Regions from separate parts of the Bacillus sp. CPT56D-587-MTF genome, predicted to be linked through region 3. Evidence: predicted binding sites of a transcription regulator. Region 3 holds the regulator's gene; each other region holds the start of a gene.

Region 1 (3,284 bases), 4.2 Mb from region 3:
GATTTTAATTCAGGGATGGCATTTCCCATTGCGATGCCGTGACCAGCAAATTCAATCATTTCAAAATCATTATCTTCATCACCGAAAGCGATAATGCGCTCTTGTGGAATGTTGTAATGACTAGAAATTTTTTGTAATCCAACTGCTTTATTTAATCCGCTTTTCACAATTTCAATAATCGGCCAAGGTGCGCCCCATTTTCTATGGTCGATTACTTCCGCATGCATATCGGTTAAATGTTGACGAATTGCAGTAGAATGCTCGTCATGTGCGTCAATTAATAAGCAAGTTGGATGATCGTTTAAAATATTTAATAAGTCTCCCGTAAAAATCTTAGGAGAGCCGAATTCGAAAATATGTTTTTTATCTTCATCAATTTCACGAACATACACATCGTCCATTACTTCCGCGTATATATTTTTTACGCCAAAATCAAAGCAAGCTCGGACAATTTCTTGCGCTGTTGCTAGCTCAAGAGGAGAGTGATGTGTTCCCCAGTTTGAATCAAGAGGATGATGTACGTAAGCGCCGTTAAAGTTTACGATAGGTGTGTTAAGATCAAGTTCTTTATAGTAATCATAACTAGCACGGAATGGACGTCCTGTTGAAATAACGACAATATGTCCCTGTTCTTTTGCTTTTGCAATTGTATGTTTCGTTCGAGTGGAAATTATTTTGTTGTCTGTTAATAAAGTGCCGTCTAAGTCTAATGCGATTAAATGTTGTTTGTTCATAATTTCACCTCTTATAATAATTTTTTGTATCTATCTGTATTTCCGTTTTTAATATGCAGAAATAAGAGGTTAGACTCGGTGAAATCACCATAGATGGAAATTTCACTATATATCCATCTTACGTCTCAAAGTGCTGTGGTGTCTACTATTTATCGTTGGAAATTAAGAAAAGTCAACATCTTTTTAGAAAGTTCAAACAATGTTTCTTTCATTATGTACAAATTGTGAAAAGGGTTACATTGCTCGTGTGATGAGGCATATAATGAACATGTAATCTTCTCGTATATGTTTGACTCTCCTTTGAAACTAGCCTAGAGTAGGTTGGTTTCTTTTTTTTTTCTACAGGTAGGAAAGAAATCCCTGCTTACGCTTGTGTCATTCATATATATGTACAAGAATGAGATGTAGTACTGTTTCCTAAACATGACAGAAAAGCTTTCTTTTAAAATGGATATACTAATGAGGCAAGACGTCATGGAAGGAGAATGAAGATGGGACAAAATCGCAGGTTTCGTTCTGGACAAAAAGCGCCGAATGATGGCATTTACGTAGAAATTGGTGAAACGGGAAGTATGGTGAAAGATCCGCAAATGGTGAAATTAACTGCCGGTGAAAAGTTTCCGGATAACACGAATCATAACCGCCAGTGGACATATAAAAGAAAACCGTAACAGAAGCCGCAATCATTATTGCGGCTTTTTTGTCGTTACACATTGTAATTTCATTTACCGTATTTTTTAGCAGTATAATGAATGCTCTCTTTTTCTTTTTCAAATAATAAGTTTGAAAATACATAGGCAAAATTATTGTATAAAAAAGTCAGTTGGCGTATAATCAAATCAAAGGTCAAAGAAAGTCAAACTTTTGGAGGGCTGTAAAGATGGACTTAAATCAAATGACAACAAAAACACAAGAGGCGATTATGAGTGCCCAATCTTTAGCGGTATCTCATCATCACCAAGAGGTGGATACTGTTCATCTATTACTTGCATTATTAGAAGAGCAAGATGGATTAGCAGTACGTATATTTCAAAAAATGAATGTTGATATAGAAGCATTAAAGCAAGGTGCTGAAAGTTTAATTAAAAAGAAACCTTCTGTAACGGGGAGCGGTGCAGAAGTTGGAAAATTGTATGTAACGAGCGCTCTGCAACAACTTCTTGTAAGAGCAGGAAAAGAAGCAGAAAAACTGCAGGATGATTACATTTCAGTAGAACATGTATTGCTTGCTTTTTCTGAAGAAAAAGGCGATATAAATCGATTATTTACAAGATTGCATATTACGAAAGATAACTTATTACAGTCTTTAATGACAGTTCGGGGGAATCAAAGAGTGACGAGTCAAAATCCAGAAGCAACTTATGAAGCGTTAGAAAAATATGGCCGTGATTTAGTGGCGGAAGTGAGAGCAGGGAAAATTGATCCTGTAATCGGCCGTGATAGTGAAATACGACGTGTAATCCGTATTCTTTCACGTAAAACGAAAAACAATCCTGTTTTAATTGGGGAGCCAGGTGTTGGTAAAACAGCAATCGTTGAAGGGCTAGCACAGCGTATCGTGAAAAAGGATGTACCTGAAGGATTGAAAGATAGAACGATTTTTGCGTTAGATATGAGTGCACTCGTAGCTGGTGCGAAATTCCGTGGTGAGTTCGAAGAGCGTCTGCAAGCTGTATTAAATGAAATTAAAAAGAGTGAAGGACGCATTTTATTATTCATTGATGAACTTCATACAATAGTTGGAGCTGGTAAAACAGAGGGAGCCATGGATGCAGGAAATATGTTAAAACCGATGCTTGCGCGCGGTGAACTGCATTGTATCGGGGCGACGACGCTCGATGAATATCGCAAATATATTGAGAAAGATCCAGCGCTAGAAAGACGTTTCCAACAAGTATTAGCAGAAGAACCAACTGTTGAAGATACAATTTCAATTTTACGTGGATTAAAAGAACGCTTTGAAATTTATCACGGTGTAAATATTCATGACCGTGCGATTGTAGCAGCGTCAGTTTTATCAGATCGATATATTTCAGATCGCTTCTTACCTGATAAAGCAATTGACCTTGTTGATGAAGCGTGTGCAACAATTCGTACAGAAATTGATTCTATGCCAACAGAATTAGATGAAGTAACGCGCCGCATTATGCAGCTGGAAATTGAAGAAGCGGCTCTTGGGAAAGAAACGGATCGTGGTAGCCAAGAGCGTCTAAAAACATTGCAACGTGAATTATCGGATTTAAAAGAAGTTGCAAGTGGCATGAGAGCGAAATGGGAGAAAGAAAAAGAAGACATTCACAAAGTTCGTGACTTACGTGAACATTTAGAACGTTTGCGTCGTGAATTAGAAGAAGCAGAAGGCAATTACGATTTAAATAAAGCAGCCGAACTTCGTCACGGGAAAATTCCCGCAATTGAAAAAGAGTTAAAAGAAGCGGAAGAAATGGGCGCGCATAATAAACAAGAAAATCGTTTATTACGTGAGGAAGTAAGTGAAGAAGAAATTGCAGATATTGTTTCACGCTGGACTGGTATTCCTGTTGCGAAACT
Region 2 (3,284 bases), 330 kb from region 3:
CGTTTCGATTGAATTTGGAGGTGCAACGCAATGATTTTTTTCTGGGCTTTCGTCATTGGCGGACTCATATGTGTAATCGGCCAACTTATGTTTGATGTCGGCAAACTAACACCCGCTCATACAATGGCAACACTCGTTGTTGCTGGAGCTATATTAGATGGATTTAATTTGTATGAGCCATTAATTGATTTCGCTGGAGCCGGGGCAACTGTACCTATTACAAGCTTTGGTAATGCCCTCGTTCATGGCGCAATGGAAGAAGCTGCAAAACATGGCATCGTTGGCGTTATTACCGGCATGTTTAAAGTAACGAGCGCCGGTGTATCAGCAGCTATTATTTTCGGCTTCATTGGAGCGTTGTTATTCAAACCGAAAGGATAAGAGGTGTTTATATGACTGTTATCGCTAGCGTAAAAACTTGCCTTGCTAGTGTAAGGGGAGCTCAAGCAAGCTTAAGTTCCCTTTCGCTAAACTCTACAGACGATGAAGCAAAACGCGTATTTCATGAATGTATGTTAGAAATGGACAGTGTCATCGCTGATTTACAGGATAGAGTTTCAGTATTAGAACGTGAAGAACCTCAATATAAAGGGTTTTAAGTAGACTGGAGGAAATGACTATGTCTCACCTACCGGAATGGACACTTGTCATCCTTCGCTCTGTATTCATATTAATTATTTTATTCACTATTACAAAGTGCTTAGGAAAAAGGCAAATCTCTCAACTTTCCTTTTTTGAATACATAGCGGGAATGACAATCGGTGTCATCGCTGCCCAAGTATCTACAGGGCTTGATTCAAAATTTTTCCACGGCGTCTTTGCAATACTTATTTTCGCCTCGGTACCTTTTTTTGTTGGCATTCTTTCCTTAAAAAACAAAGCCGCTAGAGATTTCTTTGAAGGAAAATCGACAGTGCTAATAAAAGACGGAAAAGTACTTGAGGATAACTTAAAGAAAGAGAAATATACAAGTGATGAGTTACTTGAACTTCTTAGAGGAAATGGTGCATTCAGTATAGCGGAAGTCGAATTTGCGGTCTTAGAACCGAGTGGAGAATTAAATGTACTATTAAAGAAAGATTCTCAGCCACTTACAGCAAAAGATCTCGGTTTAAAAGTGCCAAATGAAAAAGAACCACAAACTGTTATTATGGATGGAAATGTACTAGATGAACCTCTTTCAGCAAGCGGACATAACCGCGCTTGGCTACATTCAGAATTAGAAAAAATCGGTGTTGTTATTGAAAATGTCTTCCTTGGTCAAGTGGATTCATACGGACAACTTACTATCGACATTTACAATGACAAACTCCAAATGCCTTCTCCTCAAAACAAACCTTTATTATTAGCATCTTTAAAAAAATGTCATGCTGATCTTGAACTATTTTCCCTAGAAACAAAGTCGAAGTCAGCAAGCGAAATGTATAGTAAAAACGCGAAACAAATCGAAAAGATTTTAAATAAAGTAACCTATCTTTTAAAGAACTAATTATCGAAAGAACGCTTCAGTTAAAAGGCGTTCTTTTCTTTTTTCTCCAGTTTTCGTAACGTTTAAATTTATGTAATTCGGTTATGATGTTGAAGATACATAAGCAGGGAATTTCGAAAACATAGCGAATATTTCATGGTACAACTACATATTTTTTTGATTTAAAGTGGTTTCGTTTGACCTTTATTGACCATAATTGTATTATAAGACTAAGAAAGCTTTATAAGGAGGAAATAACAGATGAATTTAATTCCTACAGTAATTGAACAAACAAATCGTGGAGAACGAGCTTACGATATTTACTCTCGACTATTAAAAGACCGCATCATTATGCTTGGTAGTGCAATTGATGACAACGTAGCTAACTCAATCGTTTCCCAGCTTTTATTCTTGGAATCTCAAGATCCAGAAAAAGATATTCACATCTACATCAACAGCCCTGGTGGTTCTATCACAGCGGGTATGGCAATCTATGATACAATGCAGTTTATTAAACCACAAGTATCAACAATCTGTATCGGTATGGCTGCATCTATGGGTGCATTCTTACTTGCAGCAGGTGAAAAAGGAAAACGTTACGCACTTCCAAACAGTGAAGTAATGATTCACCAACCACTTGGTGGAGCACAAGGTCAAGCGACTGAAATCGAAATCGCTGCAAAACGTATCCTATTCTTACGTGAAAAACTAAACCAAATTCTTGCTGACCGCACTGGTCAACCACTTGAAGTACTACAACGCGACACAGACCGCGACAACTTCATGACAGCAGAAAAAGCTTTAGAATACGGTTTAATCGATAAGATCTTTACAAATCGTTAATACTTAAAAGCGGAAGCGGCTCGTTCAGAATCACAGGGCGATGGAGCACCTGATTCCGAGGCGCTTTTTGCCTCGAATGAAGGGGCGAAGCGACCGGAGATTCTAGCCGCTGGAGCTGGATACATAAAAAAGCGCCCTATTACAGGGTGCTTTTTTATTATCATGCACCTCCTTCTGGATACCCACTCTGGTATTCACCTAAATATATCAACGATTTTTCAATTATATCGAACAAAATTTAAATTATATCAACGATTTTTTTAATATATCAACGGTTCGACACAACATATCGATTTACCGACAATCTCCGACAAGGACAAACCAGCTAAATACCCCTCCCCGCTAATCCGCACAAACAACAAAACAAAAAAGCTATCGCATATACGCGATAGCTTCTTATTGTACATATACAGCTAATGCTTCTAAAGCCTCTTCTGCATCTGAACCTTCTGTTGTAATTGTTATCATGCTTCCAGTTCCAATTGCTAAGCTCATAATCCCCATTATGCTCTTTGCATTTACTGTCTTTCCATCTTTCTCGATGAAGATATCTGCATGAAAGCGATTTGCCTCTTGTACAAACAACGCAGCCGGACGTGCTTGTAAACCGTTTTTTAATGAAACCTGAACTCGTTTTTGAACCACAGCTCCATTTCCCCTTTAACCTCTTATTTTTTTACTAACGTTTCCCCCGCGCGTAATTTCTCTGCGATTTCATCGATTTTACGCAAACGATGATTAATACCCGACTTACTAATCTTCCCCCCGGATACCATCTCACCTAACTCTTTCAATGTTACATCTTGATAATCTCTTCGTAATTGTGCAATCTCCTGTAATTTATCCGGCAAAATATCAAGACCAACTGTCTCATCAATATAACGAATATTTTCAATCTGTCTTAGTGCTGCACCAATTGTTTTATTTAAATTAGCTGTTTCGCAGTTCACTAAACGATTTACAGAATTACGCA
Region 3 (3,284 bases):
TCAATACGTAATCGCTCACGGATTAAGGTTGCTCTTCGATAATCTCTTTCTTCTGGTCCTAAAGGTCCTCCTGCATATTGTTGTAAAATACCAGGTTGCGTAAGAACCATTAGCTCAGTCAAAATATTTCTCGATATACCTTTTATATATCCTAGATCAATACCGAGTCGTACATCCGATAAGCAAGTTGCCGCTTCTGCAGATTGAATTAAACGACTGTTTGCTAGTATACCGTAAGAACGATAAACCTTATCTTCAAGCTCAATGCTCGAATTTTGTACAATTAATTCTCTGGCCAATTTTTCTTGTTGTATAATTTGCTGCATGACACTCTTTAAATCTGCAATAATATCTTCTTCGGATTTCCCTAACGTCATTTGATTTGATACTTGAAATATATTACCTAACGCTTCGCTACCTTCACCGTATATTCCTCTTACTACTAAACCTAATTTTTGAATTACTTGTATAATACGGCTAATTCTTTTTGTTAAAACCAGCCCTGGTAAATGAATCATTACAGAAGCTCTTAATCCTGTACCAACGTTAGTAGGACAACTCGTAATATATCCAAGTGATTCATCAAAAGCATATTCAACCTCTTTCTCAATCCAATTATCTATTTGATTGGCGCTTTGAAGAGCCTTTGATAACTGTAGTCCTGGAAATAGGCACTGAATCCTAATGTGGTCTTCCTCATTAAGCATCACACTAATGTGTTCGCTTTCTGATAACAGACATGCTCCATATTCGGTCCCTGCTAGATTTGGACTAATTAAATGCTTTTCGACTAAAACTCTCCTTTGAAGAGGAGTTAGTTCATTCATTTTTAATAGTCCAAACTTCCCAAAGGGCTCTACCGCTTTATTTATAAATTTCTTTTTAAATAATTCTTGAACCTTTTGAGCTTCCTCTTCGTTTTGCATAGTAGAAAATTGATATTGCTTAAAATTACGAGCCAAACGAATTCGACTACTTAAAACAATATCAGAATCAGGGCCATCCCCCTTCATCCATGGACTAATCGCTTCATTCATAATTTTGTCCAGTGACATAGAACTACTCCCCCTCTCTATGCTCACTAAGCTGAGTTTCAAGCCCTCGAATTTCATCTCTTACCTCAGCAGCTTTCTCAAACTCCTCATTCTGTACATATTGTTTCAGAATAAGTTTTAGTTCATCTAATTCTTTCTTTAAGTGGATATTTCCTTCCATTCGTTCCGGAATTTTTCCACAATGTTCTGTATGTCCACCATGAAGTCGCTTTAACAATGGGTTTAAGTGTCCTTTAAATGTATCGTAACAAGAAGCACAACCAAAGCGTCCCACTTTTGTAAAATGTTCATATGTCATCTTACAATCTGGACATCTTACTGTATTTGTATTTGAAAACCCGTTTTTTCCTTCTCCAAACATTGTTGATTCACCGTGTAATAAACCAGCAAATACATCATGAAATGAAAAGTTAGACTGTGATGATTGAAAGAAAGACGTATAGCCACTTTGCTCCGCACATTGCTCACAAAGATGAACTTCCGCCTTCTTCTCGTTGATTACTTTTGTATAATGTAAAGTTGCTGGTCTTATATTACAGTTTTGACAAGTCATCAATATCCCCACCTTTACAACAGGAACGATCTACCTCATGATACTTTTCATACATTACTAGATTGTCCTCTTTCCTTAATCCACTCAGATAAAAGTACATGCTCTTTTTCAAAACTTCTACAATATTTAACTGCCCTATCTTAATTATCATTCTTTTACAAAAGCTGTATTTATTTATATTTCAGTGTTCTTAACATTGCGCATAATATTCGAGCCCTAAGTTCATCTCGAGAAGGAATATCCATTGATAATACAGAACGATCTAGTACACTTAACATTAATTTTGCTTCACGGCCTGTTATGATTCCCTCTTCTAATAAACGTATAATCATACTCTCTGCATTCCCTTGTGCAACGCTATGATCAATCATATGAAGCATTTGATCAATAATGTCTATATCATCATGCAGTTTGACTTTTATAATGCGAATGTAACCTCCTCCACCACGTTTACTTTCTACTACAAATCCTCTTTCTAATGTAAAACGGGTATTGATTACATAATTGATTTGAGATGGTACGCACTCGAATCGATCCGCAATCTCATTTCTTTTGATTTCAATCACATTATTATTACTTAAGTCAATAACTTGCTTTAGATATTGCTCAATGATATCAGATATATTTCTCATTTATCCGCCACCTTTATTGACTTTGACTATCTTTGACTTTAATTATATACGTATTAATAAAATTTGCAACTCTTTTGCTTATTCACTATCCTAGCCACATTCCCCTGCATTTAATCAAAATAGTAATTATTTAAGCATATTTTTTTAATTACTATGGATTATAAAAGAAAACACGAAAAAACACGAGTCATTTGACTCGTGTTTAGTTGCTTGGCGACGTCCTACTCTCACAGGGACAAGGTCCCAACTACCATCGGCGCTAGAGAGCTTAACTTCCGTGTTCGGTATGGGAACGGGTGTGACCTCTCTGCCATCATCACCAAACTATGAAGGCATATTCCTTCAAAACTAGATAACATTTGCTACATATTATATGGTTAAGTCCTCGATCTATTAGTATTCGTCAGCTCCACATGTCACCATGCTTCCACCTCGAACCTATCAACCTGATCATCTTTCAGGGATCTTACTAGCTTACGCTATGGGAAATCTCATCTTGAGGGGGGCTTCATGCTTAGATGCTTTCAGCACTTATCCCTTCCGCACATAGCTACCCAGCTATGCCCTTGGCAGAACAACTGGTACACCAGCGGTGCGTCCATCCCGGTCCTCTCGTACTAAGGACAGCTCCTCTCAAATTTCCTACGCCCACGACGGATAGGGACCGAACTGTCTCACGACGTTCTGAACCCAGCTCGCGTACCGCTTTAATGGGCGAACAGCCCAACCCTTGGGACCGACTACAGCCCCAGGATGCGATGAGCCGACATCGAGGTGCCAAACCTCCCCGTCGATGTGGACTCTTGGGGGAGATAAGCCTGTTATCCCCGGGGTAGCTTTTATCCGTTGAGCGATGGCCCTTCCATGCGGAACCACCGGATCACTAAGCCCGACTTTCGTCCCTGCTCGACTTGTAGGTCTCGCAGTCAAGCTCCCTTATGCCTTTGCACTCTACGAATGATTTCCAACCATTCTGAGGGAACCTTTGGGCGCCTCCGTTACACTTTAGGAGGCGACCGCCCCAGTCAAACTGCCCACCTGACA

Evidence for each region. The regulator CtsR, encoded in region 3, represses protease genes until heat stress. The targets are predictions, from matches to a motif close to ATGGTCAATAAAGGTCAAACA.
Region 1: clpB (ATP-dependent chaperone ClpB) is a predicted target of CtsR. The motif match lies at 1,577-1,597, and genes of this name have one in related genera.
Region 2: clpP (ATP-dependent Clp endopeptidase proteolytic subunit ClpP) is a predicted target of CtsR. The motif match lies at 1,663-1,683, and genes of this name have one in related genera.

The regions. Positions count from the first base shown of each region.
Region 1 covers NZ_JBYTEF010000001.1:857,960-861,243, forward strand. The annotation lists gene AC3WVZ_RS04480 (Cof-type HAD-IIB family hydrolase) at 1-734, opposite strand, end outside; gene AC3WVZ_RS04485 (YjzC family protein) at 1,226-1,405, shown strand; gene clpB (ATP-dependent chaperone ClpB) at 1,615-3,284, shown strand, end outside.
Region 2 covers NZ_JBYTEF010000001.1:4,761,135-4,764,418, forward strand. The annotation lists gene spoVAD (stage V sporulation protein AD) at 1-34, shown strand, start outside; gene spoVAE (stage V sporulation protein AE) at 31-381, shown strand; gene AC3WVZ_RS24635 (DUF1657 domain-containing protein) at 393-599, shown strand; gene AC3WVZ_RS24640 (DUF421 domain-containing protein) at 620-1,489, shown strand; gene clpP (ATP-dependent Clp endopeptidase proteolytic subunit ClpP) at 1,730-2,311, shown strand; gene AC3WVZ_RS24650 (HPr family phosphocarrier protein) at 2,708-2,956, opposite strand; gene whiA (DNA-binding protein WhiA) at 2,980-3,284, opposite strand, start outside.
Region 3 covers NZ_JBYTEF010000001.1:5,091,472-5,094,755, forward strand. The annotation lists gene mcsB (protein-arginine kinase McsB) at 1-1,055, opposite strand, end outside; gene mcsA (protein-arginine kinase activator protein McsA) at 1,060-1,608, opposite strand; gene ctsR (transcriptional regulator CtsR) at 1,779-2,240, opposite strand; rRNA gene rrf (5S ribosomal RNA) at 2,449-2,564, opposite strand; rRNA gene AC3WVZ_RS26500 (23S ribosomal RNA) at 2,614-3,284, opposite strand, start outside.